One region of the Dethiobacter alkaliphilus AHT 1 genome, then DNA from elsewhere that is predicted to be linked to it. Evidence: riboswitches for the same ligand, from Rfam matches in the RefSeq annotation. Region 1 holds a riboswitch; each other region holds the start of a gene.

Region 1 (4,192 bases):
TCGCCGAGTGTGCGCAAACAATGGATCAAGGTGTTTCAGCTATGGCAACCGCTGACTGTGTGATGTAAAGGTAGCTTGCCATAGGATCACTTAAATACTCCCAAATTGCAATGCGACAGGGAACGTCCCTGTCGCACTTTTTTTTGTAAGCAATTATACATTTTGCAACTGCACAGTTATGGCGATATGCAGTATTGAATCGCACGCGTTGAGGGAACCGAATAAGCGCGCCTTTCTTACTGCGGATAATACGTATTACGCACTTCTTTTGCTTTATACATATTGTCGTCGGCTTCTTTAATTAACCTTTCAAAATAGGTGTCTTTGGCATTTTCCACACCGGCCACGCCTGCGGAGACAGTAACCCGGCCGAAAGGCTCGTTTTGCCGGTGGTATATTTCAGCTCCGTAAATACCGGTTACAATACGGGAAGCAATCTCATTGGCCTCTTGTCTGGAGGTGTTGGGCAGGCAGATTACAAATTCTTCCCCTGCGTAGCGGCCACAGACATCATAAGCCCTGATATTTTGCTGAATAATTTCCACCACACGTTTTAGCGTCTTATCCCCGGCCTCACGGCCATACATATCGTTATAGCTTTTAAAGCGGTCCAAGTCCATCATCACAAAGCTGATAGGCCCTTTTTCTCTTCGCATGCGGTCAAACTCTGATTTTGCGCGCATATCAAAAGCTCCCCGGTTCAAGACTCCCAGCAGCCAGTCATTTTGATTGGCCAGTACCAGTTGAGCATTGACACGATTTAAGTCACGGGTGCGTTCCTCCACCTTTACTTCCAGGCTCTTGGCATGCTGTTCTAAATTATCATAGGCTTCAGACAATCTTTCTTCCAGAAAATCAAATGCCGAGCTGACATTTTCTATTTCGTCGCCATCCAAGACCACATCTGCGGCTTTACCGTTAAAACGTGTCAAAGTATCTCTGAGCCGGGTATCCAAAGAAGTTATTGGTTGCACAACCACTCTGGACATCACAGAAGAAGAGCTGCCAAAAAGCAACAGGAGCATTAAGCCGTAGGTGGCAGATAAAATCAAACTGGTCCGATTAGCCCCGGCATAGGCCTCCTCCAGTGGTATCCGAATAGAGAGCGCTGAAACCAACTCTCCCGGTTCTCGCCCAAAGGAGCGCTCCGGTCCGTAATAATCTACAAGCCCCGCAGGGGCCTGCTCCGCAGTGCCGTGACACTGTATACAGCCTTCCTCCATATATTCACCGGGCTGCATATAAACAAAGTATGTTTTGTCATTCCAGTCCATAACTTCCCTGATTTCATCTATTTCGCCGCTATTAAAACGTCTTAGCGCTTCAACTTCGTAGTCATATGCTTCATTTTGCGGGCTGCGGGCATTAACCGCCACCTCTTTATAGTAGTAATTAACAGGGACAAGCGGATCCAGATGCTCATTTATCTGACGAATCATATAAGTGGACGACATCAGCTCAGGGATAAAATCATCCTCTCCCAGATCCGAGGCATCAAAGAAAGAAGGCTTTTGTTCCTGGTTAATAAACGTGTGAACCGCCAGGTTCTGTGAGGCCAGCACCTGACTAAGCCGGTACGCCTCCTGATTTGCCACCCGTTTCATATTAATATTAATCACGGAAATAAAGATTACCCCAAAAAAGATTAATAATAATAAAATAGGCCGATACAATTTGCCTTTAATACTTGTCTGCCCATCATTGAACAACAATCTCCGCAGTTTCATAAGCGCCCCCCGAAATCTCTGACGTAAACCGGTGTTGCTTTAAAGCGTAAACAAGCAAAAACACCTTTGGCAACCGGCTGTCATAGCGGCATTCCGCCTTAGACCCATAGCTTTGCGTCCCCGCTTTTCAACGGATTTGCCTTTTATACTGGTGCAATTAGTAACAGCTTTTTCTTCTATCTATTCTATTCTGTTCAACGTATAACAGGTTGGCCATACTGTCAACCCATGTATCTTAACAAAACATTAATGATGTCCACATTAAGATATTTTCCCTGCTGTAGCAGGGAAAACAAGGCTGTCCGGGGAATTTCCTCCCAAAGAGGTGATGGCAATGCATGTAATGGCACTAAGCTTTACTGACAGTGATTTTACAACCCCGGGAGCCTACCGGGAGTATTTGCTGCAAACCATCCCATCCACAGAAAATCGGGAAACACTGATTGTTTTGCCTTCCTTTACCGCACTGTACCTGGCTTATCTGTTCGGGGAACTGGCAGACGTGTACGGTTTGGACGAAGCAGCCCGCAAGTTTATTGACCTCCCGCAATCGTGGCACGACGACATAACAGCATTGCACCAAACCATCGCCCGGGATCTTAATGTTTGGCTGGTACCAGGCACCACGTTTGTTCGCAGTAATAGCCGCACCTACCACCAGTCCTGCCTTATTTCACCACAGGGTGAAATCATAGGCCGGCAGCACCAGGCCTTTCTCTCCCGCCGCGAACAACGGTGGGGCCTGTCCCGCGGTGACGATCTGCATGTTTTTAAAGCAGGAAACTATACCGTGGGCATCATCATCGGCACCGATGCCTGGTACCCGGAAACAGGCCGTATCCTGGCCCTAAAGGGCGCAGACCTGGTCTGTCACCCTGGTGCCATGCCCGCCGGGGACAACCGCTGGCGGCAGCTGGCTGCCATGTGGCAGCAGGTTCAGCAGAATCAGTTTTTCTGCGTGGAAAGCCAGCTAAACAGCATGATTGCCGGTGAAGATTTTGCTGCCGCAAGCCAGATCCATGCGCCCTGTGAAATGACGGAGGGGTTTACCGGTATCCTGGCCAAAGAGTCCGCTACCGGCCTGGCCCATGCCGTGCTGGAAGCTAACACCCGGCAAAAAGTAATCAGCAAGTACCCGCTGCTAAAGTTGCAAAACCCGGCAGCTTACAGGCCCCTGGCCTGTCCGGGAGGTGTAAACATTGAAGATTAGGGAATACCTTTTACATAAATATCTGGCCTGGCGCACCCGCCCTGCACTATTGGAGCGCCACTGGCGCAGTAAAAAAGTGCGCTGGCGGCGGACTGACGAGAAACCGGACCGAAAGAAAATTCCGGTGGGCGCAGTACAGCTTGAAGTAAAACTGACAGATAACGCCGGGGAGTATATGGATGAAATGTGCCGCATTACAAACAAAGCCGCCCGACAGGGCGTGCGTCTGTTAGCCTTTCCTGAATACAGCACTTTTCCACTGCTAGGCTACATTCCCGGTATCGAAAAGCTGGCCGAAGGAACAGCAACCGACAACCAGGAAGTCTCTGTTGCCGACCTGTTCCGTTTTGCCGGCCCGTTTTTTAACCGGGTAGCCCACTTTACCTTCTCTAAACTGGCATCAACCTTTGGTCTCTATATAATGTCCGGCAGCATGCCCTATCCTGTGGAAGACAGAGTGGTTAACCGGGCCTTCCTTTATGGACCGGACGGCCAAATCCTGGGCCATCAGGACAAAGTCCATCTGATGCCCATGGAGCACGCCTGGGGATTCTCCGCCGGCGACGCCTTCAATGTCTTTGACACGCCCCTTGGTAAACTGGCCATGCCTGTCTGTATGGACGCCACCTATTTTGAAACCTTTCGCATCCTGGAAAGACAGGGCGCTGAAATTGTCATGGTGCCCATCGCCAATGCCGAAGAGTACAACTACTGGCTGGCTTTGCGCGGCATCTGGCCCCGCGTCCAGGAAAGCATGGTTTACGGCATAAAAAGTGCTCTGGTAGGACAAGTGTTGGGCCATACCCTCACCGGTAAAGCCGGCATCTTTGCCCCACTGGAGCTCACGCCAAACCAAGACGGCACCCTGGCGGAAGCTAAAACCTTCGACAGCCAGGAGTTGGTCACCGCCACCCTGGATTTAGAAGCATTACACAACCTTCGCGCTACCCACCCCTATCTGGGTGACCAAAACCCGGCGCTGATAGCTAAATACAGCCCGGCACCCGATTCCTCAATGAAATGAGCACCATTAATTGGTGCTCATTTTTATGACGCTACGAACAGCCTTTTGTAATTGGAGCGGCTAGCGAACATTAAAAGCATCGGGAGGAAATGCAGCCTGTTCCCCTTCCTTTACTTCCCGCTCCGGGTAGAACCAGAAGATAATGCCTCCAATTAAGACAAATAACGCCGCCACAGGGCCGGTTAACTGTACGCCCAGTGGTTCCACGGCTGTACGGCCGAAAAATTGCAG
Region 2 (4,192 bases), on a different contig from region 1:
CAGCCGCAACAGTGAAGTTATACATGCGGGCATTTATTATCCCCAAAACAGCTTAAAGGCTCGTCTCTGTGTTGAGGGCAAAGAGCTTTTATATGATTTTTGCCGGAAGCATGGAGTTCCTCATAACCGTTTGGGTAAGTTGGTAATTGCCATCAAGGATGAGGATCTACCCTATTTGCACACTTTGCAGGAGAATGCCCGGGCCAACGGGGTAGAAGATCTATGTTTCCTAAGTGAGAGTGAAGTTAAAAATATCGAGCCCCATATTGCCTGCAAAGGAGCACTTCTTTCCCCGTCTACCGGTATCATTGATACTCACAGCTTAATGAAGAAGCTTGAGTGGCAGGCTCTTCAGGGTGGCACAATGGCAGTCTACGGTCACAATGTGAAAGGCGTGTCGCCGCAGGGGGACTGTTATGTTGTAGAGTTTACTAATCCTGATGGAAGCAGTGGTGCTGTCAAGTGTTCCTGGCTTATTAATTGTGCCGGCCTTAACTCGGACTACATCGCTACTTTACTGGGTATTGACGTAGAAAAAGAAGGCTATAAAATACATCCTTGTAAAGGAGAATACTTTACCATCCGCTCCGGTAAGGGATTGGTTACAAATCATTTGATCTACCCACCACCTGATAAAAAACTTAAGAGTTTGGGAATTCACCTTACCAGAAATCTTGATGGAGGTGTAAGGTTGGGTCCCAGTGCTTTTTATGTGGATGAAATTGATTATTCGGTTGACGAAAATAACGTTGGCGATTTTTATGATGCAGTTAAAGACTATTTGCCCTTTTTAAACATAGAGGATCTGGAGCCTGATATGGCGGGGATAAGGCCGAAGTTGCAGGGTCCTGGAGATCCTTTCCGCGATTTTATTATTCGCCACGAAAACAAGCGCGGCCTCAGAGGGGTTATTAACCTGGTTGGCATAGACTCCCCAGGGCTTACCTGCTGTTTGAGTATCGCGCGAATGGTAGTTAATCTAATAAGTTTTTAACCGGTGCCAAACAGTTTGGCAACCAGGAAAAAACAATGTCAAAAACACTTGTAATTTGCAGGAAAAAGAAGTTATTAAGTTTTTATTTGCTATAGACATCTAGCCACACATCATGATATAAAATAAGTAGAACATGCTTGTTAAAAAAATAACAATCACAGAGGGAGGTGTTTGTATAATTGTCTTCGTTAATTATTTTAGGGGTGATTTAATCTTGATAGTGGGGTTATAAAAAACAATGTCCATATGAAAAATACGATATAATAAATGGCTAATCCCCTAAAGGAGATTAAACTTCTGTATATGGGGGTGGGTTTCGATGTTTATTGGGACATTCAAAAAGGTGTTCTTTGAGAGATCGGAATCAGAATCACAACAGTTAAATATTGAGTATTTTAAGGCAGACTTATCTTTTATCCCAAATGAGATTATTACTAAGGGTCTTCGTTCATATCATAATAAAACCCTGATTAACCACTGCTCTTGTGCAAATAGGAAAACACCTGATTACACAGGCAAGATAGACGGGTATCGGCAAGCTGTTACAGACTATTATGAATTCTGCAATGAACTAAGAAATTTTGCTCTGTTGCAGTACGAAAATAATAAAGTTGATCTGGCACGTAAATGTTATTTGTATTTAATAGAGATAAGTCATGACAAAGCAGAGACTAAACATTTAATTCGAAGCTACGAAATACTCTTCTCACGACATCTTTTACATTCAGACGTTTGTAAAAACTAGACTCATAAACATTGATACAGCAGATAAACGGTAAGCTGATAAAGTAACACAGAAAACTAGTAACCACAGTGGTTTAAGCACTGTGGTTTTTATTTTTTGCTGGTTCATTGGCCAGCTGATTCAGCCCTAAGGCTGAAGGCTTAATTTGTGCTCTTTTTATATGTGAAAATAAGTCTTGAGATATATTGTCCAAATATGGAAGAGGAATTATACTTTAACAAGGTATATATGCCCTACTTTACAGATAGAAATTTTTGATATCACACTGGATAATGGCAAACCTGTTGAAAAGCAGGGACGCAAAGCTAAGGGTCTACGGCACATTTTGTGTCATGACAGCCTGGTTATCGAAAGTGTATTTTTTTTATGGGGCTAATTAATAAGCGGGGGTGATGGGTTACGGAAGTGATGCTGACAGCTGTGTTGTGAAACAAACTATAGCATACTAGGGGGAGCATATGGCTAATTTGAATTTTTCACTTAATAACGTTACTAAGGGTAGAGCCGGTCTCCAATTGAAGTTAACCATCAGTATAATTGTTTTAACTTCTCTTATTTCAGTAGGACAGGGATTTGTTTTAAGCAATATAGAAGCATTTGACTTTCCGGAACGGATTATACAATTAGTATCAATTGCAGCGTCTGTCATTTTCAGTGCGTTTGGAGCTTATTTAATAATCCGCCTGTTTATTAAAAAACCTATTGATTCTTTAAAAACCTTTGCGCAAGATTTGGCCCAAAACGACTTTAGTAAAAAGGTCGAGATTAAGACGGGGGATGAGTTTGAGCTGTTAGGTGCTGTTTTTAATGAAAGCGCCGGCTTTGTAAGTTCGTTAATTAAAGAGATAAACTCACTAACTGATAAAGTCAATGAATCTACCATGTCCCTTGCATCTTCTGCAGAGGAAATCAATGCTTCTTTTGAAGAAGTAGCGGCCTTATCCAATGATTTCGCAAATAATGCCACTGATGTCAGTGAAAACGCCAAGGCGATGAACGAGGCCGGAGGCAATATCGCAAAACGCTCTAAAGAAAGTGATAAAACGCTAAACGACGCAGAAGCACAAATGCAGACCATATCTGATAAGGTAAAAGATCTTAAGAGTTCGGTAACTTCTTTGGATGGTAATGCTCAAAACATCAGCGGTATTACCGAAACCATTAAAAATATCGCCGAACAAACAAACCTGCTCTCCTTAAATGCTGCCATAGAGGCAGCCAGGGCAGGAGAGCACGGCAGAGGTTTTGGAGTTGTTGCCGAAGAAATACGTAAATTAGCCGACCAGTCTTCCAAGTCTGCTTTTGAAATAGAAAGTTTAATCAACGATGTGCAGCTTGAAACAAAGGATGTTGTAAAAACCATAGATGAGAGTGTTGTAGAAGTTGACAGTGGTCTCGAATCAATAAATTCTATGGGATCTGATCTAAAGCTGATAATTAAAAACATTGAGGAAATAGTCGCTCAGATTGAAGAAGTAAGTAATGCGTCTGAACAAATCGGAGTGGGCAGTCAGGAAGTATCTGCAGCTGTTGAGGAACAGACTGCAACAATGCAGGAAGTGGCCACAGCCACAACAGAACTGCAAAACATGGTCAATAAACTGACAAGTATGATATCTGGCTTTAATATTAGCAAAATACATATAGTTGCGCAATGAAAAACCGATTAGAGGCGTGTAATCGGTTTTTTTAATGAAATTATTTTTATTGTTGCCGTTTTTGTTGGAAGATAGCTGTATGGTTAAGAGGTTATGCTGATATTTAAATTTAGATATGCTTTTTTCAGGATAGCAAACAGCCAGATTAAAAAGATTGCCAGGAGTGGGTATTGTAAAAATGTAAAGGGGTAGGGGAGCATTGGCAAAGTTAGAATGGACCAGACAATCCAGCCGGTAAAAACAGATAGAAGGGCAAGAAAAATCAGTCCGGGTTTGGTATTTATTGTATGGACCTTTTTTGAAAGCAAATAAACAGTTAAAGTAAGAATTGGGAGCAAAAGCCAGAGATTTCCCCTGGTTGAATAAGGTCCGAGCCACATGTTTGCAGTATTAATAAAGGAGATGTGTAAGTCTTCTGCGGGTAGTTGGGAGAATGTAGCCGACCATGTTCTGGAGCCGGTTTTCTCCAGAGGCAGTGAACTTGCTAACCGATAGCTGGCCGAGGGCAGGGTGACATTTATCTGCAAATTGTTAAAGGATTGCCAATAGGAGGCTGGTTGGAGCAGGTAAGTTAAGTGATGCGTACCATGGGGAAAACGGGTTTCATCATAGCCCAGTGGATTTTGATAACGAACCTCCAGTAAATGCGTGCCCGGTTGTAATTCCAGTTCGAAGGGGACTCCTGTTATTGATTGTTGATAGCCGCGGTAGTCCTCCGGTTTTTGGTATTGCTCCGACGTGAAGGGATCGTACCAGATGAATTGGGCATCATCTGTAAACGATGGGTACACCGTA
Region 3 (4,192 bases), on a different contig from region 1:
TGGCGATGACGAAGGTCAGCTTCCAGATGAGACTCCCGCCGGTGACGACGATGACGAGGACGTTGGCCAGCTTCCCGATGAGACTCCTGCCGGTGACGACGAAGAGTTACCCGTAACCAGTGGAACCGACTTCCTGATGCTGGGACTGGGAACCGCAATGACTACAGGTGGCTTGGTACTCCGTCGACGCAAGCGTAAATAACAATTAAAAAGAAACCCCGACGGGGTTTCTTTTTTTCCCAGGCTAGTTGTATTATAATGGAAATATAATCTTTAAATGAGGTGGCTTCATGAAACGAGCTATTAACATCTTTAGCGTCCTCCTTATCTTCAGTGGCTTGGCACTTGTAGCCACCCCCATCTACAGATATGCTGTGGGAATCTATTATCAAAGCGCAGAACGGGCAGCTATGGTCGGTGAAGCTCCCGAATATGAACCTGTCAAATCTATTGACCCAGTCGTTCTGCAGGAAGAAATGGAAGTAGACCCTACCAAACTCCCACAATTTAATGGTGTACTTGAAATTCCCAATATTGATTTGGATGTGGTGGTTGTCCAAGGAGTTTCTCAGGAAGACCTCAGACGTGGAGTTGGTTTTTATCCTCAAAGCACACACCCTGAATACGGCAACGTATCGATTGCAGGCCATCGGACAGGTTATGCAGGATGGTTTTTGAAGATTGACAGGTTGGAGCCGGGCGATGAAATTATACTGACACTGGGACCAAACCGCTATCACTACAGCGTTCGCAAACAATTCATTACACATAACCGTGACTGGGATGTAATTGAATCTAACGGCAATGCCGAGCTGACTTTAACCACCTGCCTGATGACCACCAACAGCAGACGCTTAATTGTTAAGGCAGATCTGGTTGAGGTGATTGAGGTTCAGCAGGAAACTCGTGAAATACAATGAAAAAGGGGGAGAGCCGGACATAAATGTCCGGCTCTCTTATTGGGATCTATCACTTGGGGGGTGATAGGGGTTCCGCATAGATATAAATCCCCAATGATAGATGCTTGCATAAAGATTTAATAAAGGGAATGGGTCCAACTAATAGATATTTTACTGCTTTGGTTAAATTTAAGATTCATGTTGTTATAATTCTGGATGATATAACCGTTATGTGGCAGTTTGCCAAAGTAGAGATTAGAGGTCGATCGTGTGGGCTCTGCAGGTACCCATCCCCGACCTTCCAGACTGTATTCAACCCAGGCATGCCTGTAACCGACCAAAGAATAGCTTCCACTTGAAGGCCACCTGCCACCTCTATCCGCATACCCGTATACGACTCTTGCAGGAATGTTTGCCGCTCTAGCTAGTGCAACCGATAGCATTGCATAATCCTCACAGACCCCACTACGGGTCTGAAGTGCCCTGAGTGCGCCACTATTACGGTTGTCTGCTGAGGCATTATAGGAGATGTTGTTAGCTACCCAGCGGGTAATAGCTTGTGCTTTTTCCCAATCCGTTGAAAGACCTTGTGTTATCTGGTTAGATAAATTTACTATTTCTGAATTTGTACTTTCTATTCCGGTGGAAGAACCCAGATATGAAGAACTTTTGTTGCTGTTTGTAGGAATATAGTCTGCAAAAAACTCAATGTTTGAACTCCGTACCTGAGTCTTAATTTCTATAATAATTTCTTCACCGGGTTCTAGCGTGCCCAGTGAAAACACTGCAACCCTTGTCCCTGACACGGTTTCAATTTCAGGTTCTATGGAAAAACTCTCATTTCTGCGTGATTGATACAAAGAACTGGAACTGACTAGCGGCACCTCAACACGAACATCTTTAGCTTCCTTATCACTGGTGTTTTTAACATCCACCTGCATCATATACCGATGGTCACGTGATGACCAGGTACGGTATGGATTGGCTCGAGTTGGTGCTACTTCCTCTACAACTTCAACCTCAACGGGCTCCTCTTTGGCTTCAGGCTTGTCATCTCTTCTTTCGGCGATGGTTGTTGTGTTGCTCTGCTGAGAACTTGTATTGTTCCTGGAGCTGTTTTCTGTATTGGCAGAAGCCGTTGCGCTTCGTTCTGCAGGTTTGTTTTCTTCGGTGGCTTCGTCTTGCTGCTCTTCCTGTACTTCCTGATCTTCTTCTTTCTGCTCTTCTTCCTCTATGTCATCTGTTGTTATTTGCTGTGATGGTGGCAGTTCGGTTGCCGCAGTTGGTGCCGTTGGTACTGGTGCTGCCTGCTCCTCAGGCTTGTACGATTCGTCTGCACTGGCTAATACCGCCTCAGGTTCCCGCTCACCGCCAAACGGTGAGAGTTGATGCATGGCAAAAGAGCTGCTGGCAAACAAGAACACCACTGCTACGTACACTAAAAACTTGGAAAAACCTTTTTTCATTTCCTTTACCCCCGTTTCCGGAGGGGCCCTCGACCTGCCGAATAAAAAAAACTTCAGCCGTAGCTAAAGTTTTTTAGAAATACAAAAACTCCGCTCTTCGGCAACCTGGCGATCGTAGGCGTGTGCCCTTAGACCCATGGCTTTGCGTCCCTGCCTTTCAGCAGGTTTGCCTTTGTCGGATAGGAGACCCCATTCCGCTTTTTAAATTTTTTCCGGTTCCCACACCGGGTTTTATAGATCCCGTACTCCCCTTTTCTACACTCTTATCTAATTTCCTGCTTATTTCCAAAAAAAACTAAAGTTTTTTTATTTTTTTTTCTTTTTTACCCTAAGTTAAACTACAAGAGTCAAAAAAATTACCATAATACCGGAATGATTTTGCGACAAATTGCCGAATTATAGCGTAGCTGGAGGTGAATTACAGGTGCTTCTTGCTTTAATTGCGGCCGTTGCCGTAGGTTGCGGTGATAATACGGAACAACCTCCGGCCGGGGAAGATGACAACGGGGACGAGATGAAGAGTATCAGCAAGTTATAGAATATCTTGAAGAGAATTTCAGCAGCTAGCCAGGCATAACAGCCTGGTTTTTTTTGCTTCCAGCGAACTGAAACCATTTGTTAATTTAAACCCGGTGTTTCTATAGTAAGATAAGAACTAACAAAAAAAGTAATCGAGGTGGTTAACTGTGTTTAGCAAAAAATCTTTTGTTTTATTTCTGCTTCTGGCTCTGGTAACGGTTTTTGCTATAGGTTGTGGGGATAATACCGGGAATTACTCTAATGAAGACAATAATGAAGAATATGTAAATGGAGAAAATAACGAGGATTATACTGACGGCGATAATAACAATGAGGTATTGCCGGCATTAACCGGAGCTGAGTTGGTAGAAGAACGCTGCAGCCAGTGTCATGGCCTTGACCAGGTTTACCGAGAACGGGGTAACTGGCCAGCGACTGTGGACCGGATGGTGGATAAGCGTCCTGGCCTGCTTGACGATGATGAATACGATCTTGTAGTAGAATATCTTGAAGAAAACTATGGTAACTAGCCGGGCATTTTGCCTGGCTCTTTTTTAAGTCTTAAGTTTTGTGAAAGCATTTGTTAATTCATTCCTTTCATTCCTATAGTAACATTGTAGGTGTAATGGAGAAAATAAAATTGAAAAAGGTGACGTACATCACATTATTGTGATTTGCTATCCTATAAAATAAAACCAATCCAGTCACAAAATTCAAGGAGGTTGATTAAATGAGTATGTATTGTAACCAGTGTGAACAGACGGCAAAGGGGATTGCCTGTACTACTCACGGCGTGTGCGGCAAGGACCCGGAAGTATCGGCGCTGCAGGATCTTTTGGTTCATGCAGTTATGGGTCTGTCACTCTATGCCGTTGAGGGCCGCAAAAAAGGGATTACAGATCCTGAGGTGGACCGGTTCACAGTCAAGGCCATCTTCACCACCCTTACCAACGTGGATTTCGATCCCGCCCGTTTCCAAAATTACATCAATGAGGCAGTTGCCATGCGGGATAAGCTGAAAGAAAGAGTTGGTGTCAGCTTTGATCACAATTCTGCTAACTTCCAACCGGCCTCTGATGTTGCCGGCTTGACTGAACAAGGCAAACAAGTGAGCCTGGATTCTGATAAAGAAACGGATGCCGATATTCAGTCTATGCAGCAAATCCTCCTTTATGGGGTTAAGGGTGTGGCTGCCTATGCGGACCATGCTGCCATTCTGAATCAGACTGATGAGAAGGTATATGCGTTCATTCAGGAAGCCATGGCTGCCCTGACCCGTAACGACCTGGAAGCAAATGATTGGCTGGG

The links. A riboswitch is a leader RNA that binds a small molecule or an ion and turns the genes downstream of it on or off. The one in region 1 is predicted to bind cyclic di-GMP.
Region 2: another riboswitch for cyclic di-GMP. It lies ahead of DEALDRAFT_RS10395 (methyl-accepting chemotaxis protein); the one in region 1 lies ahead of DEALDRAFT_RS15700 (diguanylate cyclase).
Region 3: another riboswitch for cyclic di-GMP. It lies ahead of DEALDRAFT_RS04740 (transglutaminase-like domain-containing protein); the one in region 1 lies ahead of DEALDRAFT_RS15700 (diguanylate cyclase).

Annotation. Positions count from the first base shown of each region.
Region 1 is NZ_ACJM01000001.1:99,903-104,094, reverse strand. It holds gene DEALDRAFT_RS00535 (hypothetical protein) at 1-68, shown strand, start outside; gene DEALDRAFT_RS15700 (diguanylate cyclase) at 237-1,727, opposite strand; cyclic di-GMP riboswitch class I at 1,793-1,878, opposite strand; gene DEALDRAFT_RS00525 (carbon-nitrogen hydrolase family protein) at 2,062-2,937, shown strand; gene DEALDRAFT_RS00520 (carbon-nitrogen hydrolase family protein) at 2,927-3,961, shown strand; gene DEALDRAFT_RS00515 (MFS transporter) at 4,022-4,192, opposite strand, start outside.
Region 2 is NZ_ACJM01000010.1:91,178-95,369, reverse strand. It holds gene DEALDRAFT_RS10405 (NAD(P)/FAD-dependent oxidoreductase) at 1-994, shown strand, start outside; cyclic di-GMP riboswitch class I at 2,004-2,091, shown strand; gene DEALDRAFT_RS10395 (methyl-accepting chemotaxis protein) at 2,198-3,397, shown strand; gene DEALDRAFT_RS10390 (hypothetical protein) at 3,481-4,192, opposite strand, start outside.
Region 3 is NZ_ACJM01000004.1:63,587-67,778, forward strand. It holds gene DEALDRAFT_RS04730 (LPXTG cell wall anchor domain-containing protein) at 1-202, shown strand, start outside; gene DEALDRAFT_RS15865 (class E sortase) at 291-920, shown strand; gene DEALDRAFT_RS04740 (transglutaminase-like domain-containing protein) at 1,037-2,365, opposite strand; cyclic di-GMP riboswitch class I at 2,462-2,546, opposite strand; gene DEALDRAFT_RS17530 (Vmc-like lipoprotein signal peptide domain-containing protein) at 2,790-2,903, shown strand; gene DEALDRAFT_RS04745 (c-type cytochrome) at 3,052-3,414, shown strand; gene hcp (hydroxylamine reductase) at 3,621-4,192, shown strand, end outside.